DNA from 2 places in the Clostridium thermobutyricum genome. Region 1 is predicted to be linked to the other one. Evidence: a T-box and tRNA genes for the amino acid it is inferred to sense, from the RefSeq annotation. Region 1 holds a T-box; the other holds one or more tRNA genes.
The links. A T-box is a leader RNA that pairs with one kind of tRNA and senses whether it is charged. The one in region 1 lies ahead of serS (serine--tRNA ligase), so its partner is inferred to be a tRNA-Ser.

Region 1 (5,514 bases):
ATACCAAAATTATTATAATTATACATTAAGAAAAATATCAGATATATAATTTAATATTATTATGAGGAGAAGTATATGTATAGAGTTAAGCAATTCATATGGGCTATAACTGGTGCAGTTAAATCCGTAGATTATGAGTTGGTAGAAAAATATTTAGATAAAGAAGAAATGTTTATATTTAAGAAATTAAAAAAGTCAGAACAACATCATTGTATTAGAGTATGTAATGATGCAATACAAATGTTGAAAGATCATAATAAAAAATTAGAAATAGAAACTTCTAATAAAACACAAGAAGAGACAACGTTGAGTATTAATCAATACAAATTAGGTAAAATTGCTTTATTACATGATGTTGGCAAATCCATTTTTCCTATAACAATTATTGATAAATCAATAATTGTTATATTAGATAAATTAACTAAAGGTAGGCTTAGAAACTATGATAAATATGAAAAAGTAAATTCTTATTATAATCATCCAATAAGAGGAGTAAAAATTCTTTCGCAATTAAAAAAATATGATAATGAATTTTTAGATATCATAGGTAATCATCATAAAGATTTAAATAAGAATGATAACTTATATTTAAGTATTATAAAAAAGTGTGATGATATGAATTAATTATTTAATGTAAAAGGGAATATAAGGTGGTTTTTTAATGAATTCTAAAGAGAGAAGAGAAAAATTAATTATTAATCTTAAGACCAGTAATTATCCTATTAAAGGGATTAAACTAGCAAAATTATATGGTGTAACTAGACAAGTAATAGTTAAAGATATAGCTATATTGAGAGCAAAGGGGGAAAATATAATAGCTACTCCTGATGGCTATAGTCTAATTGAAAAAAATAATAGATATAGAGATGTGATTGTTACAAAACATTCTAATGAAGATTTAAAAAGAGAAATGGAGATTATAGTTAAATATGGTGGTATTATAGAAGATGTTATAATTTCTCACTCTGTTTATGGTGAAATAACTGGATCTATAATGGTTAAAAATTTAAATGATTTAAATAAGTTTTTAGAGAGATATAATTCTAATGATACAATACCTTTATCAATGTTAACTAATGGAATTCATATGCATACCATATCATCTATAGATAAAGAGTCTATGCAGTTAATAAAAAAAGAATTAAAAGATGAAGGATTTTTAGTTTAATATAAGTTTTAAATATAAAATTTTAATTAAGGAGGAATATATAATGGATTATGATGTTTTAATTTTAGGAGGTGGAATCGTAGCTTGTGCAGTTGGCTATGAATTGTCTAAATATAATCTAAATATAGCTGTAATTGAAAAAGACTATGATGTAGCTGATGATATAGCTGTAGTTAATACTGCAATTGTTTATGATGGATCTGAAACATCTAATGCATTAATGGCAGGACTTGAGAATATAGGTAGTGAACTTATAAGAGAAACTTGTTCTAAATTTAATATTCCTTATAGAAAAATTGGTTCATTGAGATTGTCCTTAGATGAAAAAGAAGATATTAAAATAAGAAATATGTATTCTGTAGCAAAAGATAGGGGAATTTTAAATGTTGAGCTTATAGATAAGCAAAAGATAAAAGAAATAGAGCCAGAGCTTGTTGATGAATATGATAGTGCTCTTTATTCTAAAAATACTGCTATAATTGCACCTTATGATTTAGCAATTGCTTATGCAGAAGTAGCTTCTGATAATGGAGTTAATTTTAGGTTTGAAGAAGAAGTATTAACTATTAAAAAGATATCAAAAGGATTTGATGTAACTACTAATAAAAATAAATTTAAATGTAAATTTGTTATTAATACTATTCCGGATGAAATATATATTGATGAAGAAGATGAAGTTAAAGAAATTATTCCAGAAGATAATGGAGTTAGAAAAAGTATGAATTACTTATTTACTGAAGGAAAAGTTGAAAAAAGTTTAAGTAAAATAATAACAAAAGTTATTGATGATGATACATTTATTATAAGCTCACCTATGATTAATGGAGACACAATGATATGTATTAAGTATACTGATAAACTTAATATTGATAGAGGAATAGAAATAACTAACCTTGTTTTACCTAAGTTAAAAAAATGTAATGTTAGTGATATGGTAAGAGAAGTCTATAAAAAAGATGAAGTATTAATTGATGATAGCAAAATAGATAGTGGATATATAAGAGTTACTGGAAAGCATTATGGGAAACTTACAATTGCACCAGCTATAGCAAAAAGTATAAAAGGAAGACTAGTAAATAGTTTAAATGCTAGCTTAAAAAAGAACTTTATTGATAAGAGAAGAGAATCTTATAGAATAAGAGAAATGACTAGAGAAGATGCGAATGAAATAATTAAGCTTGATAAGAGATATGGAAACATAATATGTGCATGCAATAATATTAGTGAAGGTGAGATAGTAGATTGCATTAGAAGGCCTTTAGGAGCTAGAACACTAGAAGGTGTTAAAAAGAGAACAGGTGCTGGTTTTGGAAGTTGTCATGGCTCATATTGTACAAGAAAAATAATGAGTATATTAGCCCGAGAAATGGACAAAAATATTATAGATATAGTTAAAGACTCTAATGATTCTAATATTGTATATGGAAGAATTAAAGAGTTTGATGAAGTTTAATGGAGAAGATTTTTATGAATAGTGAAGTTTTTACAAGTATAGTTAGAGTAAAAAGTGACCCTAAGCATAGAGTTGTTTCTGTAAAAAGCACAGCTCCTATAGATAAGACATTATGGAAAGAATTATCTAAAGTTATTAGTAGACTTTATGTTAGTACACCTATAAATATAGGAGATACAATTTGTAAGAATATTTTAAATACAGGAATAGATATTATATGTACTAAAAAAATAACAAGATAATTATTATATTTTATAAATTGTTTATTTTAACAAATTATTATGTTAAATAGTCTAGTAAAATATTGACAAAGTAATTAAATTTGTAATATAGTAAATGTAGATTTATAATATATAAACCTGTGAAGAGGCTAAGTAGTTTTAATTAGGTTTTTAGAGAGTCAGTGGTTGGTGTAAACTGATAATTCTAATTATTACGAATCCACCTTGGAGGGACTGTGAATTAAGCAGTACGGGAAACCGTTAAATTTTTGAGTGGATAAAGCATATGCTTTATCAATTAGGGTGGCAACGCGGAGTCTTTCGTCCCTTTTATAAGGGAGAGAGGCTTCTTTTTTATGTCCGTAAATAACTAGTATTTATTATTAAATTAATATAAGGAGGAAACTTAAATGTTAGATTTAAAAAGAATTAGAAGTAATGCAGAAGAAATAAAAGTTGCACTTACAAATAGAGGAGAAGATTTTGATGTAGCTGTTATTGATGAATTAGTTAAGCTTGATGAAGAAAGAAGAAATATATTAGTTGAGGTTGAAGCTTTAAAGAGTAAAAGAAATCAAGTTTCATCTGAAATTCCTAAATTAAAAAAAGAAGGGGAAGATGTAACTTCTATAATGGCTGAAATGAAGGAATTAGGAAATGAAATAAAAGAACATGATTCAAGACTTTCAGAAATAAATGAAAAAATTGATTATATTATGTTAAGAATACCTAACATACCAAATCCACAAGTTCCAGAAGGAGCAAGTGATGAAGATAATGTAGAAATAAAAAGATGGGGAGAAACTCCAAAATTTGAAGGAGAACCAAAAGCTCACTGGGATTTAGGTGTTGATTTAAATATTATAGATGCCGAAAGAGGAGGAAAAGTTGCTGGTTCAAGATTTACTTTCTATAAAGGTATGGGAGCAAGACTTGAAAGAGCTGTATTAAACTACTTTATGGATAAACATTCTGATGATCATGGCTATGTAGAAGTATTACCTCCATATATGGTTAATAGAAATAGTATGACTGGAACAGGTCAATTACCTAAATTTGAAGAAGATGCATTTAAAGTAGAAAATAATGGATTCTTCTTAATACCAACTGCAGAAGTACCTGTAACTAATATGTATAGAGATGAAGTTTTATCAGGTGAAGAATTACCTATAAAACACGTTGCTTATTCAGCTTGTTTTAGAGCAGAAGCAGGTTCAGCTGGTAGAGATACTAGAGGACTTATAAGACAACATCAATTCAATAAAGTTGAATTAGTTAAGTTCTGTAAACCAGAAGATTCTTATAATGAATTAGATAAATTAGTTAGAGATGCAGAAGAAGTTTTAGAAGAATTAGGATTACCATATAGAAAAGTTAGAATTTGTAAAGGGGACTTAGGGTTTACTGCTGCTTTAAAATTTGACTTAGAAGTATGGATGCCAAGTTATAATAGATATGTAGAAATTTCAAGTTGTTCAAACTTTGAAGATTTCCAAGCTAGAAGAGCTAATATTAAATACAAAGAAGATCCAAAAGCTAAACCACAATTTGTTCACACATTAAATGGTTCAGGATTAGCAATAGGAAGAACAGTTGCAGCTATATTAGAAAACTATCAAAATGCAGATGGAACTGTAAGAGTACCAGAAGTATTAAAAAGATATATGGGAATAGATGTAATAAAATAAATTATAAAATAAAAAAAGGTATCATAATAGAAAGTATTTTTCCATATGATACACTTTAGAGTGTCGGCTTTGTCGGCACTTTTTTTATAATTTAAACTCATTTAATAAGAATTTTGCTACGCCATTATCATTATTTGAATCTATAACTTTAGTTGATAGTTCCTTAAGTTTTTGAACTGCATTTTTTACCGCAATTTTATTTTCAGCAAGCTCAAACATTGGAATATCATTTAAATTATCTCCGAATACTGTTAAATTAGTAAAAGAATTTTCTTTCATCAATCTTTTTATTGAATTAGCTTTTGAAGATTTATGACTAAAAATCTCTAAAATAAAGCAGTCTCCTCTATCATAGATATCTTCATATGCATAAGCAGATATATTTTTTATTTTTTTTACTTCTTCATATAAAGAAAGTACTTTAGATTTCTTGTCCATTACAAAGAAATATAAAACATTAGAGTCAATAGGAAGAGCTTCTTTAATAAAACTTTTTAATTTGCTACCTTTTCTCTCATTCATAAATTTTATTTGATTGCTGCTTAATTCTTTATCAAAATAAACATAAATATGATTTTCTTTTAATGTGTAAGTGAAATATGAAATGTTAGATTTATCTAATATATTTTTTATACTTTGAACTGAATCAGATTCTATTGAATTATAGTGAATATATTTACTTTCTTTTAAGCTATATGTTGCAGCACCATTCATAACTATTACAGGTAATTTTAAATTTAAATCTTTTAATAAGGGTACAACAGTTGCTGGAGTTCTTGCAGTAGCTATGGAAAAGTTCATATCTGTATTTTTAAGAAGCATATTGATATTATTTATAGTATACTGTGATAATTGAGCATCAGAATTTAAAAGTGTGCCATCTAAATCTGAAATATATAAATTCATTCTAATCTCCTTTTAAATATAAATTTTTTATAATTATAGTCTAAATATGGATATATAACAATAATTTATTAGCAAAAA
Region 2 (26,066 bases), 2.7 Mb from region 1:
TAATATTATCAAGAGTATTTTTCTCTTCTAGATAAGATAGTCCAGTAAGACCTGCTGCAGAAAGAAAAAATAATCCTAATAAAACCCAAGTTTTAGGTCTTTTAAATAATTTTATAAATTCATTTTTAATTAAAGTTAATATCATTATTTATTTCCTCCTTCAACAAGCTCCATATATCTTTGCTCTAATCCATCTCTATTCTTATAAATTTCTTCAATTAAAATATCATTATTTATTAATACTTTTATAAGCTTTGGTGATGTTTTTTCATGTAAAGTCATATGAATCTTTTTTTCTACAACTTGAATTGAGTCAATAAATGGTTGTCTATTTAGAATTTCTAAAACTACTTTTTCTTCTGATTTATGAACTAATACAAAGTTTTCTTTATTTGCTCCATAAACAGATTGTCCCATTGTTTCTACTGATTTTATTAAACCATCTTTTAAAAAAGCTACTTTATCACACATTTGCTCTATCTCACTTAATATATGAGATGAAACAAATACCGCTATTTTTCTTTCTTTAGCTATCTTTTTTATTAATTCTCTAAATTCAATAATTCCTGATGGATCTAATCCATTTGTAGGTTCATCTAAAATTAAAAGCTTTGGATTACCTAATAAGGCTGCTGCAATTCCAAGTCTTTGCTTCATTCCTAAAGAATATCTTTTTGTCTTATCTTTTATTCTGTTTTCTAATCCAACAAGCTTTATTAAATCTTCCACTTCACTCATTGGAATTTTTCTAACCCTAGCAATTTGCATAAGATTTTCTTTTCCAGATAAAAATTTATAAAGTGCTGGATTTTCTACAACTGCTCCAACCTCTCTTAACGCTTCTTCTCTTCTTCTATTTAAATCTTTTCCACAAATCTCAATAGTTCCTGAGTTTTGTTTTATAAGACCTACTAACATTCTTATAGTAGTTGTTTTACCAGAACCATTTGGTCCTAAAAATCCAAATACCTCTCCCTCTTCTACAGTAAAACTTAAGTCTTTTATTATTTCTCTTTTACTTAAAGACTTTTTAAGATTTTTAACCTCTAAAACTCTCATTTCCTTTCCCCCTATTAACTTATAATTAAATGATAGAGAAAAAATCTTAATATTAACTGTTCAAAACCTTAATATTTTCTTAACTGTTTATTAATAAATATAAATAAAAAAACTATCTTAAAGATTTTTATATAATAATCTTTAAGATAGTTTATGTTTTTAAACAAAAAAATTAAATACTATCATAACAATAACTCCTGGTATTCCAAAAATACCTGCAATTAATGAAGTTACAATATTTATTCCTATATGAATTCCAAATCCAGCACCTAATAAATTGACTACATATAGAAGTATAACTCCTATAATACCATTTATTAATAACTTTATAGGCCATTTTAGAAGTTTTATTATTACATATAATATTATTAATCCAATAATACCATAAACAAATAGTCCAATATCCATAAACTCACCTCACCTTTTATATAGCCACTTTAAAGTACTATAAAACTTAATATTCCGCAAGTCTAGTACAATTTTCTATAATATATCCATTAGATGCAACAATCCCTTTCTTTTTTGCAAGTTCAATAAAATAAGAATATCTTTTCATAGCTGCTCTCTCTGCATATATAGCAACTTCTATAAGAAGTGGATCTTTAACATTATCAAATGCACTGCTTGCAATTTCCATTTCTGCCTTTATGGCACTTATTTGCTCTAGTATATAATCTTTTTCACTTCTATTTCCTAATATATTATTAAAATATTCCTTTATGTTACTTTTTTTCATTTTTGTTCCCCTCCATATTAAAAAAATTTATCTTATTTTTATTATTACCAATATGGACAAGCTTATTCACTTTTTTATTTTTATTTGTAACACTTTTTTCTCTTAATCATAAATTAGAACTATAAGAAGCTTTTCACTCATTCTCAAACAAAACTTCTAACTCCCATCTATATAGGACTCAATTATTATAATTGAGTCCTTCTTTTATATTTGAGTTCTTCCTTGAAGTGCTTTAGATAAAGTTACTTCATCGGCATATTCTAAATCTCCACCTACTGGTATTCCAGCAGCAATTCTTGTTACTTTAACATCTAATGGCTTTAATATTTTAGCTATATACATAGCTGTTGCTTCACCTTCAATGTTAGGATTTGTTGCAATTATTACCTCTTTAACAGCATCACTCATTCTTGCAACTAATTCTCTTATTTTTATGTCTTGTGGCCCTCTTCCTTGCATTGGAGAAAGATTTCCATGAAGAACATGATAAAGTCCATTAAATTCCTTAACTTTTTCCATTGTCATAATATCTTTTGGTTGCTCAACAACACAAATTGTACTCTTGTCCCTATTTGGATTTCCACAAATTGAACAAGGATCAGTATCTGTAAAATTACCACAAACTGAACAATATTTTATAGTTCCTCTTGCTTTTACAAGAGCATCTGCAAATTCTTTAACTTCTTCATCAGGTAAATTTAAGATATGTAAAGTTAATCTTTGAGCAGTTTTTTGCCCAATGCTTGGAAGTTTAGCAAACTCTCCAATTAATTTTTCTATAGCAACTGGATAAAAGTCCATAATATATCTCCTTTTCAAAAAAATTATAATATTTAATGAAGCATTTAAGCTCAAATCTACTATATATTATACACTAAGTTTTCCACACTGTATTTTATTTATGCCTAAAAAATTTTAATATAGTTGACAAGTCAACAAAGCTATGTTAAACTTCATTTAGTTGATAAATCAACTTTTTATTTTTAAAAAAATTTAGTTGACTTTACAACAATAATAACAAAGGAGAAATCATTATGAATAAAATGCAAAAATTATCTATATTATCATTATCATTCATATCCCTTATAGCAACTGCCGCCATGGCACCTGCACTTAACGGAATTCAATCACATTTCATAAATGCTCCTGAAACACTTATAAAGCTAGTTGTTACATTACCAGCTTTAATATGTATTCCTATTGGATTATTAAATAAAGCATTTATGAAATTTATATCAAAAAAGAATTTAATAATTATAGGATTACTTTTATATACTATAGGAGGTTTATCTTCTAGTTTAAGCCCCAATATATATGTACTTCTATTTACAAAAGTTATTCTTGGATTAGGACTTGGAGTAACAGCTCCTCTTTCTTTAGTTTTAATAGGCGATTTCTTTCATGGAAAAGAAAGAGCTAAATTTATGGGTTTCGCAACTGCAACTACTAACTTAGGTGGAATAATTTCTACTTTATTTGTAGGTTTCCTTGTAAGTTTAGGTTGGAGATATTCTTTCTTAGTTTATGCTGTAGCAATTATAGTACTTTTTTTAATTGTATTCTTTTTACCAAATGACTACGAAAATAATGAAGAAAAATTAAGCACAGGAAATCTTGAAGAAGATATTAAACTTAATAAAGGAATTTTTAAATATGCTATTTTAGTATTTTTAGGACTTATTGCATTTTATGCTATTCCTACAAATATGGACTTTTTAGTTAAATTAAGAAATTTAGGTGGTGCATCTACTGCAGCTAATATAGTTTCAATAGGTACATTAACTTCATTAATTTCTGCAATGATATTCCCAAAACTAATAAAAATATTTAAAAGATATTTCTCATTAATTATTTTTATATCTATGTTTTTAGGATTTATTATATTAGGAACTTCACATAGTATGCCAATGATATTACTTGGAGCAATATTTGTTGGATTTGGATTTGGTGATGTAATTCCTTTTGGAATGTTATTTGCATCAAACTTAGTACATAAAACACATACAGCTTTAGCAATACTTATAGTAACTACAGGATTATATTTTGGAGAATTCGTATCACCATTAATTTTACAATTCTTATCTAAAACTTTAAATATACAAAATGTAACTGGAAGTCTATTTGGAGCTTGTATAGTTTGCATAGTTGCGTTATTAGTTTCAATATATGCTATAATTAGTGATAGGAAATTAGTAATTTAATATAAAGGAGTTTTCAAGTTGAGTATTAAGAATCTAGATTTAATAAAAAATTCTGCCCTTTTTAGAAAAAAATATCATGCTTATGTAGCAAATTATATTAAAGACTTAAATATAAGTTCAGCTGAATTTGCTTACTTAAAAGAGCTTATGCACAATGAAGGTTCAATCCAAGATGTTTTAGTCCAGAATACATGTATGGATAAGGCCGCAGCAAGTAGAGTAATGAAAACTTTAGAAAATAAAAACTTGATAATGAGAGTTAAAAATAAAGCTGATAAAAGAAGCTTAAATATATACTTTACTGAAGAAGGTAAAAAACTTATACCAATTATAAATAAAATATTAGATGATTGGTATTTAGAATTATCTAATGCTATGGGATCAGAAAAATTAGATCTTTTGATTTCTTTATTCACAGAGTTAAATGAAAAACATCCTTAATTTAAAGAGAGCATTATAAAATGATTAAAAATCATATTACAATGCTCTTTTTTATTTATAAATATTTTAATTCCAAATAGATGGATCTTTATAATAATTTATTCCCTTATTCTCCATTCTTTCTCCATGAGCTGAAAGCCTAATTTTATATTCGTTATAATCTCGCATTTCTCTTGGAGTCCAACCTATTTCAGCATATCCGAGCAGTCTAGGATATATCATAAAATCCATAGCTTCTTCTATTTCAATTGTTTCTGTCCAAAGTGGTGATTCTAACCCCAATATAAGTTCTTTTGGTGCATAATCTATTGGATCCCAATTATATGCATTATCTATTGGAATTAGTCCTGCCCAAGTTAATCCATATTGAGTTTTTTCATTATACTTCATATCTAAATATGATTTTTCTGCAATAGATATTATCATTTTCATATTTTTCTCTACGGCACTTTTATTTGAATTTTTCCAGTTTTGAAGTATAGTATCAGAATTTATATCTGGTGAAGTATCTGCTGGATCTAAAACTATTGGTGTCTTTCCATACTTTTGAACTATTTTAGATACTCTACCCATAAAATAGTTATAATCTTCTTTACTTGTTGCGTATGCTTCATCTCCACCTATATGAATATATTTAGAAGAAGATATTTCTGAAATTTCTTTTATTATGTCTTCTATAAATGAATAAGTTTTTTCATCTCTAGTCATAAACGAACTAAAACCTACTTTAGTTCCAGTATATAAATCTTTAGGCTTTCCATCAGGATTTAAAAAACCATAAGATGCTAATGCTGCATTTGAATGTCCTGGCATTTCAAATTCAGGTATAATTTCTACATATCTACTTTGAGCATACTTAACTATATCTTTAAAATCTTCTTGAGTATAAAAGCCTCCAATTCCCCCACCTACTTGTAATTGACCACCTTTTAAAGCAAGCTCTGGCCATTTTTTTATTTCTAATCTCCAACCTTGGTCATCACTTAAATGTAAGTGAACTCTATTTATTTTATATGCTGCTGCCATATCTATTTGACGCTTTACCTCATCTACAGTAAAGAAATGTCTTACTACATCAATCATTATTCCCCTATGTTCATAATTTGGCTTATCTTTTATATTTACTGCTGGAATAGTCCATTCTATATCTTTTACAACACAAGGCTTTTCTATTTCTGAAGGAAAAAGCTGTCTTAATGTTTGAATTCCTTTAAAAATTCCATCTGGTTTATATCCTATTATTTTAATATTATCTTTTGAAGAATTTAATAAATACCCTTCACTTCCAAGCTCCTTTTCTGCTCCTGTCGTAGTTAAATAAATAAAATTTTTTTTATTTTTAGGATATTCTTTTTTAACTTTTAAATTATATCCAGTAGCTGGCTCTATTTTACTTTTCATAAATTGTGCTATATTATAAATTTCTTCTGTTTCTTCATCTGTATTTCCTTTTACATAAATTATAGTATCTTTCCTTAAAGTAAATTCACCCTCAGTTTTTTCAAAGCTTAAAGGTTTAGGAATTATAGTATTTTCTAGAGTATCAATTGATATTACTTCTTTCGATTCTTCTGATTTGATTAGAAAACATCCTGAAATTATAAGTACAATTGGCACTAAAAATACTATACTAATAAAATTCAATTTAAGCCTCTTCATAAAATTAACTTCTCCTTTTATTATCTATTTACAGTCCATAAAAAACATAAAAGATTTACTCCTTATGTTAATTACTCATATTATTTTATTCCCATAAATATCTAATATTATTAGAAATTATTTTTCTAATTTAATTTTTAATTTAGTAGTATCTTTCATTTTTAAATCACTTACATCTATATTTTTAATCATATACGGTTTCTCAATCTTAACTTCTATAATATCTTTTTCACTTTCAAGCTTTACAATTTTTCCTTCTTTACACCTAGAATAAAATCTTATATTTGTTATTATCTCACTATCATAATTAAAACTTGTGAAATAATTTATAAATGTACCCTCATCATCTCTATAAGTATAAATCTCACTTATATTATCTGTTATTATAGATTCTACTAATTCTAAAATACGCTTTTTCCCATTATCAATATATTCACTAATTTTTAAATTTCCGTTATTATCCTCTGACATAATTTCAACATAATTATTTTCATCTTTATTTTCTGCTACAATCTTATAATTATCTTTTTGTACTATTTCCGGAATAGCTGAGACTTTAATTGAATTATCTCTATAATATGAATATATATTATTTAAATTTATTGGTATAACTATAAAAAGCCCTAATAAAGCTACTGGAAATAATGATTTTAAAATCTCTCTTTCAGATGTTATTACTTTAAAATATTTTTCAAATGGCTTTTTTAAGATTAAAAATATAATCTTATATCCTATAAATCCAATCATAGCTCCTATAGTATTAAATATTAAATCATCTACATCTCCAACTCTTCCCAAAAGAGCCTGTATGATTTCTATTAAAAAAGAAAATAAAAATCCTAAACATCCTACTACTAAAATATTTCTAGCTCTCTTATATAATAAGGAAATAAAAAATCCAAATGGAACTAGCATCAATATATTTCCTACTATCTGATAAATAGCATTTCCTAAATTAGTATTTATCATATTTATACTTTTTTTTATCGGAATAAAGTTAAATGTTATCTCATAACTAGTTGTATACACTGCCCCAAATGTATAATATAAAACTACTATAAGATAGAAGTAGAAAGTACAATTCACCAATTCTCTTAATAAATTTACTTTCTTCCCATTTTTATATTTAATAAACTTAACAGTACAATAAATAAGTAAAGCTATTATTCAAATAAAAACAATTATTTTCCCATAAATATTCATAATTCTCACCCTCTTAAAAATTCTCACAACTAATTTTACCATATTATGTAATAAAAAATGATATCTTTCTTTATTAAAAAAATTTTAAGTTATTATCTTATTTATTTATGCTATTAACCTTATTCTATTTCTTTTCATTACTAATTCCCTCCTAAAAATAACCCCCTTGAGTATAATAATACTCAAGGGGCAAAAATTTTCGCGGTACCACCCTTTTTAACAATATATCTTATTACACTTATTTTCTCTTATAAAATCCCCTATTTTAACTATTCATGTAATTCTAATGGCAAATCATCAGGGTCTCTAAAGAAAGTCATTTTTTTATTAGTAAATTCATCAATCCTAACTTCCTCTGTTTCTATACCTTTAGAATTTAATTCTTTTATAACTTCTTCTATATTTTCTACTTTAAAGGCTAAATGTCTTAATCCACATGCTTCTGGTCTTGAAACTCTCTTTGGACTATTTTTTATACCGAATATTTCTAATTCAACATCACCTAATTTTAAATCTAATTTATAGTCATCTCTACTCTCTCTATAATTTTCTCTTATTATAGAAAATCCTAATTTATTTACATAAAAATCTTTTGATTTTTCATAATCTGAAACTATTATTGCAATATGGTGTATAGCATTTAAATTCATTTATTTTTCTCCTTTACTTCCTATATATTTCATTTCAACATGAGGAATTCCAACTTCATCATAAACATCTGAAATTATTTTAAATCCAACATATTCATAAAGCTTTTTAGCATAAAGCTGAGCTGAAATTTTTATTTTTTCTTCATTACAATGCTCTTTTAAAAACTCCACACATTTTTTCATAAGTTCAGTTGCTATCCCTTTTCTTCTATATTCTTTTATTACTAACACTCTTCCTATCGAAGCATAATTGCCTTTTATTCCACTTTTTATTAGTCTAGCATAAGCAATTACTCTATTATTTTCTTCTAAAAATATATGAAAAACATTTTTATCAATATCATCAAAGTCATTTTCTTGAAATATCTTTTGTTCACAAGCGAAAACTTCATAACGGGCTTTACAAATTTCATATAGTTCATTTATATCAAGCTCATTAAATTTTTTTATCTTAAAATCCATTTTAATTTCACCTCTTAAAGTATAATTTATATACAACAAAAAGCAGATAAGAAGTAAAACCTCTTATCTGCTTTAAATTTATTAGAATAATCCTGGTATGTTCATTCCACCAGTTACTTTCCCCATTTGATTTGCAGTTTCTTCATCTGCTTTTCTTAATACTTCATTTACAGCACTTAGTACTAAGTCTTCTAACATTTCTACATCGTCTTCGTCAACAACTTCAGGTTTTATGTTTATAGCTAGGATTTCTTTTTTACCATTAGCTTTAACAGTAACAGCACCACCACCTACTGATGATTCGAATTCCTTTTCTTCCATTTCTCTTTGCATTTGCTCCATTCTTTTTTGCATTTGTTGAGCTTGCTTCATTAAGTTACCCATGTTACCCATTCCACCTGGGAATCCACCTTTTGCCATATATAATTCCTCCTTCTTATAACAAAATATATTCTTATTATATAGTATTTATTTAAACTTTTCTATATTTAAGCAAATCTGTACATTCACCTACAAGCTCTGCTTATTCTATACTATGATTATCATTTATTTTTGCTACTATTCATCTATAATTTCTAAAAAATCTGAGCCAATTACATCTGTTAATACCTCTTCTGTTGATTTCACTTTTTCCTCTCCTTCATCAACAGTAAATTGTACTCTAACTCTTGAACGAAGAATTTCAGTAAATACTTCATTTACAAGCTTATTATTTTCTGGTTTTTCAAGTCTATCCTTATTAAATGAATATTGATTATCATAATTTATAGTTATTACTCCACCTGAACAAGCAGTAATTTTACCTGTTGTTATAGAAGCATATATAACCATAAGTCTTCTATTTCTAAATGTTTCTAATATATCTTTCCAAGCTTTTCGAACATCATTAACAGTTAAAGTACTATTTTCATCTACTGGAGTATTATCAATTGGTCTTTTAGGAGCTTCTTTAACTACATTTTGAACTTTCTTTTGCATAGAAGTTACAGCAGTTTCAGCTTCTACTTTAGAAACTTGTATTTTTCCAGATTTTAATGTACTTTCTAATTTATTTATTCTTGCTAATATTACTTCATTAGAAGTATCATATTGTATTTTACAAACCTTTATAACTGATAATTCTAAATAAAGCCTAGCTTGTTTAGTAGCTTTTGCATCACTTTCACACTCTTGAAAAATTCTTATGCATCTCATAATTTCTTCAACTCTTATTCTCTCTGCCTGTTCTTTTAAAAGTTGAATATTTTCAAGAGACATATCTAAAACTTCATCTGGATTATTTGTAACTTTAACCATAAGAAGATTTCTATAATGTGCTATTAAATCTTTTATAAATAAGTATACATCTTTTCCTGCAAAAACAATCTTATCAATTATTTGCATTGTTTTTTCTATATCTCTTTCTATACAAGCTGATACTATTTGAAATAAATATTCATTAGTTACAAGCCCTAACATTGCTACAAGTTCGCTATAATTTACATTTCCATCTCCCATAGCTATTGCCTGATCTAATATACTAAGCGAATCTCTCATTGCACCATCTGATACTCTTGATATAAGTTGTAAGCTTTTATCTTCTGCAAAAACTCCTTTTGCTTCAACTATCTTTCTAAGCCTACTAACAATTTCATCATTACTTATTCTTCTAAAGTCAAATTTTTGACATCTAGAAAGTATAGTTATAGGTAATTTTTGAGGGTCTGTAGTTGCTAGAATAAATATTACGTTTTGTGGAGGTTCTTCTAATGTTTTTAAAAATGCATTTACAGCTCCAGTAGAAAGCATATGAACCTCATCCATAATATAAATTTTAAATCTTGCTTCTTGTGGAGGATATTTTGCATCATCAATAATATCACGAATCTTATCAACTCCATTGTTTGAAGCTGCATCAAGTTCAGTAACATCCATAAGTAACCCTTCATTTATTCTTTTACAATTTTCACATTCGTTGCAAGGTTCACCTTCATTTAAATTAAGACAATTTAAAGCTTTTGCAAAAACTTTAGCCGTAGAAGTTTTACCTGTTCCTCTAGTTCCACAGAAAAGATATGCATGTGCAATTCTATCATTTAATATTTGATTTTTAAGTGTTGTTGTTATATGTTCTTGTCCTATGACATCCTCAAATGTCTTTGGTCTCCATTCTCTATATAAAGCAGTATATGCCAAAATATCTGCACCACCTTTTTAAGTAAATTATATAACTTAATTATACTATACATGAGAATTCATGTTCTACTTTTATTTTAAGAGTATTCTTATAAACCAATTAAACTTTCAAGATATTAATATAAAAATTATATAATTTAATATTTACTCTTCTTTATAATTATTATCATAGTTTTTATATGTTAACCTTAAATTTATATTTTTATAGTGTATACAAGCTTTTATAAACTATACTACTTTATGAAAAAACTAATATATACATTAATTTCTTAATTTATTTTTATGAAAATATTAAGTAAATTATTTTTTTTAATCATCTGTTGAAATATATAATTAAATCATCAACTCAGAAGAAGGGATTTCTATGAAAAAATTATCAAAATTTCAAAAGCAAAATTTAAATACTTTTCTAATTGGTTTAATACTTCCAATTATAGCTTTTATATTCATTGCTTTTTCATTTAGTAAAAATTATCTATCAAATTTTAGTTATAGATTTTTAAAACATTTTAGTTCAAATCTTGGTACATTTTGTGAGATATTATTTCTTATAGTAATAAGTCTTTGGTGTATTAGATTAATATTAAAATATATAAATCCTAAAACATTTAATTTTATTTGGAACTTAATTGATAAAACAAAGTTTAGACTTTCTAAAACCTCAAAAGATTTTATTTCAAGTTTTCTAACAAATGAATTAAAAAAATTTTTAATATATATATCAAAAATAGTTCAAAAATTGCACATTCCTCTATCAGCTATTGGATTTGCAGTTATTTCTATTCATGTATATATATTTATACATTTGGGATTTAAGTGGAATTTAGGATATATTTTGGGCTCATTAGCTGCCATAGTATTATTAATACTTTTTATATCAGGTATTCTTAGAATATTTAATAAAGGTTTTAAAACACATAAATATTTAGGAGTAAGTTTCATTATTCTTACTTTATTACACGTACTTTTTATATAAATAAAGACGTATCTTAAAAATTTTTAGGATACGTCTTTATTTTTATATATTTTTATATTTTAAATTTTATTTTTTTCTTTAAGGTCATATTATGTTAAAATTAGATGATAATTTAGAAAGGGGTGTCATATTATGAGTCTTTATGATAAACAATATCTAAATATTGTTGAAAACATATTAGAAAACGGATATTATGACCAAAATAGAACCGGTGTAGCAACTTATAAATTACCTCACCAAATTATGCAATTTAATTTAGAAAAAGAATTCCCTATTCTTACAACTAAATTTGTTGCATTTAAAACAGCTGTTAAAGAACTTCTTTGGATATATAAAGATCAATCAAACAGCGTAAAAAAATTACAAGAGCAAAACGTAAATATATGGAATGAATGGATGATGGAAGATGGAACAATAGGAACATCTTATGGTTGGGTAGTTAAAAAATTTGACCAACTTGATAAATTAATCCATGCATTAAAAACAAATCCACAGGATAGAAGAATGATGATAAACTTATGGCAAATTCCATATTTAGATACTGGTGCACTACACCCTTGTTGCTTCTTAACAATGTGGGATGTAACAGATGGTAAATTAAATTGTATGTTAGTTCAGCGTTCAGGAGATATTCCACTTGGAGTACCATTTAATACTACTCAATATGCAGTTCTTGTACATTTAATTGCACAAGTTACAGGACTTAAACCTGGTTTATTTACTCATGTAATAAATAATGCTCATATTTATGAAAACCAAGTTGAAGGAATGAAACTTCAATTAACTAGAAAAGATGATGCTTTTGAAGCTCCAAAACTTTGGATAAATCCTGAAATAAAAGATTTTTATGATTTCACTATTGATGATATTAAGCTTGAAGGATATGAACATCATCCATCTATAAAAATGGAGGTATCTGTTTAATGCTATCAATTATAGTAGCTAAGGCATCTAATGATGCTATTGGAAAAGATAATAAGCTTTTATGGCATATCTCTGAAGATTTAAAAAGATTTAAATCTATAACTTCAGGCCATAGCCTTATTATGGGGAGAAAAACTTTTGAATCTCTTCCTGGAATTTTACCAAATAGACATCATTATATTTTAACTAGAGATAAAAATTTTAAAGTAGATTCTGATAAAGTAACTGTTATACATTCTTTAGAAGAAGCTATATCTAATTTTAAAGATTCAGAAGAAGAAGTATTTGTTATAGGAGGAGGAGAAGTTTATAATCTCCTTAATCCATATTGCAGTAAACTTTATTTAACTAATGTAAAAAAAGATTTTGAAGCAGATACATTTTTTCCACAGATTGATTATTCTAAATGGGAAACTATCCACAATTCAGGTGAATTAGCAGATGAAAACAGTGGATTAATTTTTGAATTTGTGGATTTAAAAAGAAGATAGTCTATTTATTTTAAAGATAATCTAATATTTAATTAGATTATCTTTTTTTATATGAAAAAAATGTCGAAGGAAACTTATATTTATACTACAAAAAACAGCAAAAAATTAAAGTTTTAAATGCTATCATATTAATTTAAAAAAATTCTATTTAATTATTAAAGGAGTAGTTTTAAAATGATAAATAATAAAAAATTTAAGTTTCTAATAATTCCTTTATTAGCATTAATTATATTTGGCTCAGGAATTCTAATAATTAGAGAATTTTATGATACTTCCACTATAGCAGCTGAATTAAAAACTCAATCCGATAATACTATAACTTTTAACTGTGGATACCTTGATAAATATATTCATTTATCATCAAGAATTGAAGATAAAAGTAACGTAGAAAATTTAAACTATAAAATTATTAATCCTAAAGGAATAACTATGGATGAAGGAATTTTAATTGAAAATAAAGTCAATTATACATTTAAAGGTGAATGGAAAATTCAATTTGATTTTCCAGAAGAAGATCAAACAGCATTAATAAACTATAATATAAAAACTAATTCTAAAAATAATATTTAATATCTATATATATTTTTGGGCAAGAAAAAGAGGGATCTTATTGTGTGGCAATAATCCCTCTTTTTCTTGTCCTATTGTTTTTATATGTTAATCCTATTGAAGAGTAACCTACTTTGATTTTATTAAAACGCGTCCAAAAATTTATATTTATGTACGTTTAATTTTTTTCATTAAAAAACCGTGCACCTCACTTCGACAATAACTTATAAGCGTTACCTATGTAGTTAGCTCAGGCCAGATTTATCCACGGCACACGGAAAGACACCACTTATTGCTGCTTCCTTCCGGACCTGACAAGGTTCATGGGCTTCCATTGCGTGGGACCCAGCCATCAACACCACTTGCATAGGGCAGACCAAACAAGTTAAGGCCTCCCTGAGGACTTCGATCCTGCTATAGCGGATTGCAGGTTACAGGGCACCGCTAACTCCCCATCTAGCACGGTTCTGGCGGAGAGAGTGGGATTTGAACCCACGATAGAGTTTCCCCTATACACGCGTTCCAGGCGTGCTCCTTCGACCACTCGGACATCTCTCCATAATGCTATAAAAATTGATTGCTTTAATATAAATATTAAAACGCATTTTTTAATTCTGTTTCATTCTATCATAAATAGCTATATAGTTCAATACTATTATGCATTATATAAATTTACCAAATAATATTGTTAAATAAAAAAAGCCTCATTAAATAAATGAAACTTTTTTCTCTAAAACTAATTTGCGCTTACATCTTGTTGGAGATTTTGTAAAAGCTGATATTGTAAAGCTAATATATTTTTTGCACTATCACCAGATATACTTGGAATAGAAGCTTGTAAATCTTTAGCTCCCTCGTTAGTAATAGTACCTAAATTTTTCTCTTCTTCGTTTTTTAACTGATTTTTTAAAATCTCTATTCTTGAATTATTTATAGTTATCTCTGATATTTCATTACTAGTAAATTTATCACCTTTGCTATTAATGTATTGATATTTACTTTGCCCTTTAAAATATATAAAAGTAGATATTCCTATTATTACAACAATTAATAATATAATAATAGATATTATTATTTTTCTTTTATTTGTACTATTCATCTTAACTTTCTCCTATTTTATATTCTTCCGCATATTTTTATACTATAAAATTTTACTAATAATAATTTTTATTTCTCAATCTAAATCAATTTTAATCTAATTTTAAAAACAATATAAATCACTTTTTAAAAAGTAATTTATAAAATTATATGATATATAAAAATTAAATCATAATTAAGCTTGTACTTATTATTCTACATTAAATTTAATTTTAATGATGGCAAAAAAATTAAAATTAGAACAACAGTAAATATAAAATATCTTTCAATAAAAAAAGGATAGAAATTTAAAATTTCTATCCTAAATATTATTATTTATTTTTATTTAATCTCTTCCAGTTAATAAATCCATAAACAGCATTTAAAGTGAATTGAGTCCACATTATTGCTCCTGATAATGAATTTAATGAAAAATGTTTTGTACTTATTAAGGAAAGTATAAATAATATTATCCCAACTCCATCTGACGCTATCCAGAAATACCATTGTTCAACATATCTCTTAGTCGCCATTATAACAGCACAAATCATTAATGTTGAAGTTAATGCATCTACTATATATTGTTTATCTGAATCAATGTGTGTGTGGAATAAACATTGGAATATATTTGGTAAGTATTTTAAGAATATTCCATATAAAATCCATACTACTATGAAGAATATTGCTAATACAGCCCAATTCTTCCCAGTCATTCTTTTAACTTCTATTTCACCAGTATTTCCGCTCTTTAAGCTTTTATTCCATAAATAAAAACCTACAAATTGCATTGGGATTTGGAAAAATACATATAAAATCACTTGCCCATATACATGACTGTGATATGCTACAAATGCATATGATGATGTATTTAATAATCCCCATATATAACATACTACACTTGCTCTAGCAGTATATATGGCTGCAAAAAGCCCTGCAATTGTTGCTACTAATCCTATTATTCCTGTTAAAGTTAAAATTGAATCTAATGAACCAGATTGAATTGCTGGAACAAAGAAAAGTACAATATTTAACACTAGGAATACTACAAAATAAATCTTATGAAATTTAGAAAATGATTTAAAAAAGTTCATTTATTGCCTCCCCTTAATTGTCATTCTTAATACTATCTTTCTTATAATACAAGAGGACAAGCATATATAATAATTATTATTTTATTAACTTTTTTAACATTATGTGTTGTAATCATTTACTTTTCTATTTAAATGCTTATTTTACATATATTTGTTATAATTTTATTCATATAAAATACCAATATAAAATTTAATTTCCTTATTGATCCAATTTTTTTATATAAAAAGAACCTGAATTTATATATTCAAGTTCTTATTTTAATTATGATAATTTTACTCTTTTATTTTTTACATAAATACTTAATATCCCTATTAATCCAACAATTATTCCTGCTAAAGAAACTAGTTGTGCTACTCTTAGTCCTAAAAGCATTAAACTATCTGTTCTTAGTCCCTCTATAAAAAATCTACCTAAAGAATATAATATCATATAGCTACATATACATACTCCTTCATACCCTTTTTTAACTTTATAAAGTATGAATATAAGGACTAAACACATTGATATGTCCCATAAAGATTCATATAAGAAGGTTGGATGATAATATTGACCTCCTATATACATACCATCTTGTATAAACTTAGGGAAATGAGATATAAACTCTTTAGTAACTACATCTCCATGAGCTTCACTATTCATAAAATTTCCCCATCTTCCTATAGCCTGAGCTAAAATTATAGATGGTGCAACTAAATCCGCATATGCTAAAAATTTAATTTTCTTTATTCTTGTATATATAAAAGCTACTAAAAATGCTCCTATAAGTCCTCCATGTATAGCAAGCCCACCTTGTCTTATATCTAGTATTTTTCCTATGTCTCCTCTATAATAATCCCATTCAAATATTACGTAATAAACCCTTGCTCCTATAATGGCACAAGGAAAAGCAATTAAAAATACATCTATTAATGTGTCGAAGTTTAATCCTTTTTTCTTTGCATTAAAATAAGCTAATATAAAAGCTAATATTATACCTATTCCAATTAAAACTCCATACCACATAACTTTAAATCCAAAAATTTCAAAAGCTACTGGATTATTCATATTTATCCTCCCACTTATCTTTTTTAATAATTATAACCTTTTATTCATATTTATTATATATTATATATTTTTTTTTAATTTTTATAAATAAAAAAATAAGCTATATAATAATTTTAAAATTATTATATAGCTTATTTAATATAATTGTGAATTCAGCATTAATTATCTAATATTATTGATATTACTTAATATAAAAGAATCTAAACACTTAATATTCAGTGTCTAGATTCTCTGATTTAAAAATTAGAATTATTTATCTAATACATATCCGAAAGCTTTAACTTTTCCGTCTGCTTGTTCTTCTAAATATACACCTTGAATTTCTGGCGCAAATCCAGGGAATTTATTTATTCCTTCTTCAAGTATTAAGAAATATTTTTGAACTGTTTCTGTCCATCTTTCTCCTGGAACAACACAGAATACTCCTGGTGGATATGGAAGAGCTCCTTCTAGTGCTACTTCTCCAACAATTTTTTCTAAAGCAACTAATTTACAGTTGTTTCTTAAGTATTCTACGTTTGCATCATATGGATTCATTACTCTTTCTGGGAATGAAGCATTTCTGAATATTTGTTTTTGATATTCTTTAGCATTTGATTCTCTGTAGAAATCATGCATTTCTTGACATAATTGTCTTATAGTATATCCTCTGTAACGTTCTTCGTTTTTAGCATAAAGTGTTGGTATAACTTGACTTAATGGTGCATCTTCTTTAACTAATTGTTCAAATCTAACTAAATGAGATACTAAATTTTGCATTTTAGTCATAGTTTCTGCTGGAGTCATTAAGAATAATATTGAGTTAAGGTCATTCTTTTCTGGTATTATTCCATTTTCTCTTAAGTAGTTAGCAAGTATGTTTGCTGGTATACCAAAACTTTCATATTCTCCAGTTTCAACATTTATACCTGGTGTAGTTAACATGAACTTGTTAGGATCAACGAAGTATTGATTTTCACCATATCCTTCAAATGAATGCCATTTTTGTCCTGGGTGGAATTTGAAGAATTCAATATTATTTGCAATTTCTTCAGTTGGATATTCTTCCCATTTCTTTCCGTTAATTTCAGTTGGTATAAATGGTTTAAACATTTCACAGTTAGCAAGTACCATTTTTCTAGCTTCTATTCCTAAAGTTACACAATCATGCCATAATTGTCTTCCAGCTTCACCTTCTTGCATTTTAGCATTTACATCTAATGCTGCAAATAAAGGATAAAATGGGCTTGTTGTAGCTTGAGCCATAAATGCATTATTAAAATGTTTATGGTCAATATATCTTTTTTGACCTTTTATATGACTATCTTTTTTGTGAATTTGTGATGTTTGTGAGAATCCTGCTTGTTGTTTGTGAACTGATTGAGTTACAAGGATACCAGGATCATTTTCATTTAATTCTAATAATAATGGAGAACAATCTCTCATCATTGGTATGAATTGTTCATATCCAACCCAAGCTGAGTCAAATAAGATGTAATCACAAAGATGTCCTATTTTATCTACAACTTGTCTAGCATTGTAAATTGTTCCATCATAAGTTCCTAATTGGATAATAGCTAATCTGAAAGGTCTTTCTTCTTTAGCTCTTTTTGGATCTATTTTAGCTATTTCAGCTCTAATATACTCTTCATCAAAACAGTGTGCATCAATACCACCAATGAAACCAAATGGGTTTCTAGCAGTTTCTAAATAAACTGGAATACCACCAGCTTGAACTAATGCTCCAATATAGTTTGATTTATGGTTATTTCTATCAAATAATATTAAATCCCCAGGTGCTACAGCTGCTTTAATAGCTACTTGGTTTGATGAAGAAGTTCCGTTCATAACAAAATATGTTTTATCTGCATTATAAACTTTAGCTGCATGTTCTTCTGCTGCAACTGCTGGTCCTTCATGGATTAATAAATCTCCTAATGCAACGTCTGCATTACATATATCTGATCTAAATACATTTTCTCCGTAGAATTCATATAACATTCTTCCTGCTGGATGTTTACGGAAGTATTGTCCACCTTGGTGACCTGGACAATCAAATTGTATATTTCCTTTTTCAACATATTTTTTTAAACTACCAAAGAAAGGTGGTAATACTCTTTCTTCATATTCATTAGCTGCTGCTTCAATTTTTCTGTTATATAGAGTTTCATCAAATTTGTTATCATCAATAACGTGATATACCATAGGTACTAATTCACTATCAAGACTTTCACCAGCTTCTAATTTAACGAATACTGGAATTCCTAATTTAGTTGCATAAGCCTTTTTAATTACTTCTTTTTCAGAAGCTGTTACTACTATCGCAGCTACATCTGTAAAATCAGTATCTTCAACGCATACTGTTGGTCTTTCTGTTTTGAAGAAGTCTTTTGATACAGCTGTACAAGCAATCTTTAACTGTTTCATAATTATCCCTCCTAAATAGATAATTATAATTCTGTTAAGTTACATACATAACCTCTTTAGAAATTAGTATATTTTAATATATCAAACCTAACAGAATTTAATTATTTTCAAAATAAACTAATAATGTTTCGACAAGCTAAATATACTTGTTTAAGGTTAAACTTTCAATAATTTACAGGTAAATTTAACCCTTTATTTATCCTTTATTAAATACTTAACAACGGCTTAATCCTTTTCCTTAAAATTCTAATAATATATATTTCTCCTAATTTTTAAATTGTTTTTATCCAATTTTCAACAATTTATTCTATTTTAATGTAATTAATACATTTTTAGTTTTTATTTTAATTTTATTTCAGTTTAAATTGTTTTTGTCTACTATCTATTTAAAAGAGTTATCTTACCTTAATTGTTAAATTAAACTATTTTTGCGATTCTAAGTTTTATTAATATAGTTAATTTTATGAATTTTTTGTGTATTTTAATATTTTAGGAGCTATTTTTTTGTAATTTTTTAGAAAATAAATTACTTTTTCTGTATTTTATTTACTCTTTTTTACTTTTATTTACTCTTTTTTACTTTTCTTTTCGCTTCAAAAAATCTTTTTATTAGTTCACTACATTCTAAATTATACCTCCATTCAACCTCTAAATTTGAATTTAAATATTTATTATTAGTTATATCTATAACAGTTCCACAAGCCCCCATATCTATATTAAAAGTACCTATATATAATTTTGAAATCCTACTTTGAATTATTGCACTAGCACACATTGAACAAGGCTCTAAAGTAACATACATTTCATATCCATTTAATCTCCAATCTCCATTCTTTTTGCAAGCCTCATTTATTGCAATGATTTCACTATGAGCAAGAGGATTTTTTAAAGTTTCTTTCATATTATGTGCTTTTGAAATAACTTCTCCATCTTTTACAATTACAGCTCCAACTGGAACTTCTCCTTCTTCTAAAGCTTTTTTTGCTTCTAATATAGCTAAATCTAAAAACTTCATTAACATCATCCTCTCAAAAAAATTGGGACAGCAAAAATTGCTATCCCCAATCCTAAGTATATATTCTAACTTTTTTAATCCTATTTTTATCTACTTCTTCTACTATAAACTTTATTCTATCTATTATTACTTCTTCTTTATCTTCTGGAATCCTACCAAGAGCTCCTATTATAAGTCCACCTACAGAATCGAACTCTTCTGATTCCATATTAACTCCAATAAGTTCACTTACATCATCTAATCTAGAACTTCCATCTACAATATATTCATCTTCTTTAATGACTTCTATCATATCTCGTTCTTGATCATACTCATCTTCTATATCTCCAACTATTTCTTCTATTAAATCTTCAATAGTTACTATTCCAACTGTTCCACCATATTCATCTAAAACTATGGCTAAATGATTTCTAGTCTTTTTCATTTCATTAAATAATTCGGTAATTTTCTTAAATTCAAAAGTAAAAAAGGCTTCTCTCATATAATCTTTAACTTTAAACTCACCTTTTCTTTCACCAGCTATTATAAGGTCTTTTACATTTAAAACACCTATTATGTTATCTATACTATCATCATAAACTGGAATTCTTGAAAATTGCTCTTCCTTTATGACTCTTAAAATTTCTTTATAATCATCATTTATATCTATAGCTGTAACATCAACTCTTTGTATCATTACATCTTTAACTTGTGAATCAGCAAAATCAAAGACATTAAAAATCATTTCTTTTTCAACATCTTCTAATACTCCTTCTTCTTCACTAACACCAACCATAGTTTTTAACTCTTCTTCTGTAATAAAAGGCTCTGTTGCTTTAGGATCTGCACCTAATATTTTTATAAATATAGATGATATTGTAGTAAATATTATTACAAATGGCTTAAATACTCCTACGCAAAATTGTATTGGTTTAGAAACCTTAAGTGCAACTTGCTCTGACTTTTGTTTTGCTATTGATTTAGGAGTTATTTCCCCAAATATAAGTACCAAAACTGTCATAACCCCAGTAGAAATTGCAATAGCCATATCACTATCTGCTCCAAATATTCTAACTGCCAATGAAGTTGCAATAGAAGAAGCTCCTATATTTACAATATTATTTCCTATAAGTATTCCACCTAATAATTTATTAGGATTTTCAGTAAGCTTTTCAACTAATTTAGCTCCTTTAACGCCTTCTTCAACTAAATGCCTTATTCTTATTTTGCTTAAGGCCATAAGAGCTGTTTCTGACATTGAAAAAAATCCTGATAATATTAAAAGTACAATTAATAAAACAATCTGCCCCGTATAACTAGAGTCCAAAAATAATCACTCTCCTAAATTTTCTCAATTATATATTTTTTCCATTATATCATATACTATGAATTTTTTATACAAAGATGACTTTAGTTTTAAAGTTATCTTTGTTAAAATTTTAACCTATTTTTTCACTATTGTTATTTATTTAACAATATCGTTAATTTCCTCTTATTAAAATTTCACTTAACCCCTTGATATAACTTACTTTATAGCATGTCGATTTTTTATTGTTATTTTTTTAACTTTTAAAATTCAACTATATTTTTTTATTATTTTTGTCATATTATGAATTATCGCTCTCACTCTATTTTGAAATTTTATTTTTTCTAAAATTGGCTATGCTTTATATATTCTTCAATTCATCATCTAATTGCTTTTCTATAGTTTTAACTACAAAATCTAAATTTTTCTCTCCATATTTCTCAATTAAATCATAATTATTTATTCCAACTTTTTTCACTATTTCTGCCCATTTCAATACTTTTTCCTCTTTAACAATCGCAGAATCATAAATAACAACTATTTTTCCATTCTCCATATCTACTTTTACATCTTTTATCCCCTTTAATTTTTCTAATGCTTGGAATAAAAATCTCTCATATTCTTTATATTCGGCTGGAATTAATTTTAATGAACTAACTTTAAAAATTATTTTTTCTTTCTCTTTACTAGCTACTTTTATTTTAGATAATTGTGATATTATAAATTTCTTAAACATATTACTCGCCCCTTCATCTAATTAAAATGTTTTATATATTCTAATCTTTTAGTTTTCTTTATAGAACTTCTATAAAAAGAAAACCTTAAAGAATTTTAATTCTAATAAAACTCTTTAAGGTTTAATTTTAAAAATTTTCTATTTTTCCTTTTGAAATTATTTATGTATATTTCCAATTTCAATTCCTATTATCTTACCATCTCTTGCATCTAACATTATTTCTGTTTCTTTATTATCGCTTACAACCTTACCTTCATATATTGGTATACTATCATATCCATCATACTTAAAGCTCTCTAGAGCCCCTTTTCCTGCTCTTTTTAGTATAATATTTTTTGCTACATCCTCAGTTATTATATTTCCATTATATATAGCTTCTGTTTTATCTATTCTCTCTTCATCATAATTTATTATTTCACCAGTTTTAGAGTCTACATTTATATCATATTCTTTACCATTTTTAATTATCTTTCCTTCAAATATTTTTAAGCTACCTTTATTGTTATATCCAAATTCAACAAGCTTTCCATTTGGAACTTTATCAGCCATTATTTCCTTTGCTTGTTCAGCTCCTATCAGATTTGATTCATTTGAAGTACTTTGTATATTTTTATTTGATTCATTTGAGCATCCAACTAAAATAATAATAAAACTACTCAAAATTAATATAGCCAATTTATTTTTAATTTTTCTCATTTCATTATCCTCCTTTTTCATAATTTTCTCCTTTTATTGGCTATATTATTCAATTTAAAATAAAAAACTCTACAACAGAAACCTATTGTAGAGTTTTTATTTTATAGAACATATCTATTTTAATATGATTTTACACTGTTAAATAGAATGTGTTCTTTTTCTTTCATTGTACATCTTCTTCCATAAGTAGAATCCATATATAGCTCCTACTCCATATTGAATCCAGTTTAAAGCTCCTGATAAATCACTAACTAAAACAGATCCTGTAAACACTTTTGTTTTAAATAATCCTTCTATAAATAATACCGCACCTATATTACAGAATATCCAGAACCACCATTGCTCTATAAATCTTCTTGATGTTAAGAACATTGCCATTACTGTTAATACTGTAGTTAATGAATCTAATTTTGGACTTGGATCTGGCGCAATCATTTTTCCTCCAAATATAGCATGTAAAATTTGTGGCAAATGACTTAAGAACTCATAGTATATAAACCAAAAAATTAACAGTGATATTATAGTTATTACCCACTGTATAAAATTAAATTTTTTAATTTCAATCTTATTATCTGTAGACTTATTCATACTTTTCTTCCAAGAAATAAGCCCAGCTATTTGAATTGGTAATAATAAAATTATATTTTGGATTACTTGTCCATATAAAGCTCCTTTATATGAAACCCAAGCATAAGTTAATGTATTTATTATTAAAAATAAATAAACTATAATTTCTCCTCTAGCTTGATATATTGAAGTTAAAACTCCTGTTACAGAGCATATCAATCCTATTATTGCAAGCGGAGTAAATAAATCACTCATTTTAGAACCTAATAATACTGGACTAATAAACGAAAATATACTTGCTAGTATAAATATTATAAAAAATCCTTTTTGAAAATTACTTAATGAACCCCAGAAGCCTTTTTTGGTTTCCACCTGACTCATCATAAAATTACACCTCTTTCAAATTTTTACTTTTGTTAATTAATCATATTTAAAATTCCCCATTATTAAAGCATCATATAATTTTTAGTAATTTCCCTTATAATCTGATTATCTTTTTTAAGGAAATTGTTTTCAAGGACATTTGTCCTAATTTTTTTTAATAATATTTTAAATTTCAATATTTCTGAAAAAGATTGACATATAAAACCATTATTTGATAATTTGTATGTATTATAAAGAAAAGAAGGTAATTCCATGGAAAATATAGACATATTAAATATTATAAATTCTTTACCAAAAGAATTAAAATCTCATTTTAATTATAGAGATTTTAATATAGATAATCCTATTTTAACACAGGGTAATAGACTTGATAATGTTTATATATTATTAGATGGTATAGTTAAGCTTTGCCATTCAGACATATATAATATTAACTACTTAATAGATATAGAGGCAGCTATATCTATATTTGGTGAAATTGAAGCTTTAAGTGGCAATCATACTCTTACTACTGTTCTTCCCTTAACTAAATGTACAACATTAGAAATACCTAAATCAATTTTCTTAAAAATAATAAAAAAATATCCTAATATGTCCCTTTCAATAAATAAATTATTTGCAAATAGAATGTATGAAAGTTGGTCAAGAGAAATGAAAAACGTTACTCTTCCACTAAAATACAAAGTAGTTTACTTTATATTAAAAATAGAAAATAAAAATTTAAGTATTCAAATTACAAAAAAACTTATAGTAGAAGGAGTAGGATCTAATATAAGAAGTATAAATAGAGTAATTAAAGAATTATCATCTCTAAATTTAATAAACTGTTCTGGTGGAACTATAACAGTTCCTTCAATATCTTCTTTAAAAAGATATTTAGATCAATTAATATAAAAAACCAGTCTAATTTTAATTAGACTGGTTTTTCTTATATTATTTTACCCATTCAATTACTTGTTCTTTAGCTCTTCTTGTTTTTGGAGCAGGTTCTTCTGCTCTATATCCAAATGCAGTTATAAGTGCTAATTCAAAATGTTTTGGATCTAAAATATTGTTTTCAATTAGTATTTTTTCAACTGATTCTTTATCAAATCCTCCAATTGGGCATGAATCAATTCTCATTAATGCTGCTGTTTGCATCATATCAGCCATAGCTATATGAGCTTGCTCTTTTGAATAATGTTCTATTAAATCATCTTTATTTTGAAATCTACTATCTTCAATGTCTTTCATTATCTTTTTCATAATTTCTACAACATCATCAGGTAATTTTTTAGTATTTACTAATAGTTCATTTATGTATTCTGAATCATATTTTAAATCATCAGCTTTTCTGCTTAAAATAAGTACTACATGGCTTGCTGATGGTATTTGTTTTTTTCCACCCCAAGATACATTTGCTATTTCTTCTCTTAATTTTTCATTTTGAAGAACTACAAACTTCCAAGGTTCTATTCCCATTGAACTTGGAGCAAGTCTTCCTGCTTCTAATATTAAATCAAAATCTGCTTCATTAATTTTTTTACTTTCATCAAAAATTTTACATGCATATCTGAAGTTTAATGCATCTCTAATGTCTTCTCTTCTCATTTTAACAACTCCTCTTGATAATTAGTGTTTTCTATACAAATTTATAATTCTCATTTTTGAACTTATATATTAATTTTTATATAGTATTAACTAATTATAATTATTATTTAATTCAACTATAAAACTATTTGCCTTTTTTAACAAGTACGCACTTTTTAGTAACTATAAAAATTCATTTTTTCCATTCAAAATTTCAAAACAAATAATTTTTAATGTTAATTATATTTCAATAAAAAAACACCTACTTTAAGGTGTTTTTCTTAATTTTATAAAATTTTATTTATATCTTAATCATTTCCTTTTTTAATTTTATTAAATAAAGAAATTGTTTTATTATCATTATTAAATCCTATTAAATATTTTTCATTACCAGTCTTTATATAAATCACATCTTCATTATCATTTTCAACAAAACAGTTTGTGCTTCCTAACTCATTCAAATGTTCATCTCCAAATATTTTATTTCCAATATTCCCTCCACCATCATTCCATTCTACTTCTGGCGCCTTTTCCAATAACTTAACTTCTTTAATATCACTTAAATTTATTTTTGCTGAGCCCCATCCATCTATTATTATATTTGTATTATTAACTTCTACTTTAAATGACTTATTAGTATTTTTCATAGACATTATTACAACTACTACT

Region 2: it has a tRNA-Ser gene. The T-box ahead of serS (serine--tRNA ligase) is inferred to sense a tRNA for this amino acid. The anticodon was not compared.

What each region holds. Positions count from the first base shown of each region.
Region 1 covers NZ_KB850956.1:2,772,751-2,778,264, reverse strand. Annotated here, with positions in the region: gene HMPREF1092_RS13005 (HD domain-containing protein) at 76-624, shown strand; gene HMPREF1092_RS13000 (transcription repressor NadR) at 662-1,168, shown strand; gene HMPREF1092_RS12995 (NAD(P)/FAD-dependent oxidoreductase) at 1,212-2,621, shown strand; gene HMPREF1092_RS12990 (DUF1667 domain-containing protein) at 2,636-2,863, shown strand; T-box leader at 2,974-3,174, shown strand; gene serS (serine--tRNA ligase) at 3,253-4,530, shown strand; gene HMPREF1092_RS12980 (Cof-type HAD-IIB family hydrolase) at 4,615-5,436, opposite strand.
Region 2 covers NZ_KB850956.1:22,269-48,334, reverse strand. Annotated here, with positions in the region: gene HMPREF1092_RS00270 (ABC transporter permease subunit) at 1-145, opposite strand, end outside; gene HMPREF1092_RS00265 (ABC transporter ATP-binding protein) at 145-1,059, opposite strand; gene HMPREF1092_RS00260 (pro-sigmaK processing inhibitor BofA family protein) at 1,219-1,467, opposite strand; gene HMPREF1092_RS00255 (DUF2508 family protein) at 1,514-1,795, opposite strand; gene recR (recombination mediator RecR) at 2,000-2,596, opposite strand; gene HMPREF1092_RS00245 (MFS transporter) at 2,830-3,996, shown strand; gene HMPREF1092_RS00240 (MarR family winged helix-turn-helix transcriptional regulator) at 4,015-4,437, shown strand; gene HMPREF1092_RS00235 (beta-N-acetylhexosaminidase) at 4,504-6,096, opposite strand; gene HMPREF1092_RS16330 (VanZ family protein) at 6,214-7,182, opposite strand; gene gloA2 (SMU1112c/YaeR family gloxylase I-like metalloprotein) at 7,569-7,949, opposite strand; gene HMPREF1092_RS00220 (GNAT family N-acetyltransferase) at 7,950-8,411, opposite strand; gene HMPREF1092_RS00215 (YbaB/EbfC family nucleoid-associated protein) at 8,493-8,831, opposite strand; gene dnaX (DNA polymerase III subunit gamma/tau) at 8,970-10,586, opposite strand; gene HMPREF1092_RS00205 (hypothetical protein) at 10,951-11,562, shown strand; gene HMPREF1092_RS00200 (thymidylate synthase) at 11,695-12,486, shown strand; gene HMPREF1092_RS00195 (dihydrofolate reductase) at 12,486-12,977, shown strand; gene HMPREF1092_RS00190 (hypothetical protein) at 13,152-13,547, shown strand; RNA gene ffs (signal recognition particle sRNA large type) at 13,726-13,991, opposite strand; tRNA gene HMPREF1092_RS00185 (tRNA-Ser) at 13,995-14,084, opposite strand; gene HMPREF1092_RS00180 (hypothetical protein) at 14,263-14,625, opposite strand; gene pnuC (nicotinamide riboside transporter PnuC) at 14,936-15,694, opposite strand; gene lgt (prolipoprotein diacylglyceryl transferase) at 15,957-16,739, opposite strand; gene HMPREF1092_RS00165 (ornithine decarboxylase) at 16,989-19,145, opposite strand; gene HMPREF1092_RS00160 (nucleoside deaminase) at 19,708-20,160, opposite strand; gene HMPREF1092_RS00155 (HlyC/CorC family transporter) at 20,213-21,466, opposite strand; gene HMPREF1092_RS00150 (heavy-metal-associated domain-containing protein) at 21,807-22,181, opposite strand; gene HMPREF1092_RS00145 (PepSY domain-containing protein) at 22,338-22,877, opposite strand; gene pnuC (nicotinamide riboside transporter PnuC) at 23,016-23,828, opposite strand; gene HMPREF1092_RS00135 (Crp/Fnr family transcriptional regulator) at 24,081-24,722, shown strand; gene HMPREF1092_RS00130 (NAD(P)H-dependent oxidoreductase) at 24,762-25,418, opposite strand; gene HMPREF1092_RS00125 (PH domain-containing protein) at 25,706-26,066, opposite strand, start outside.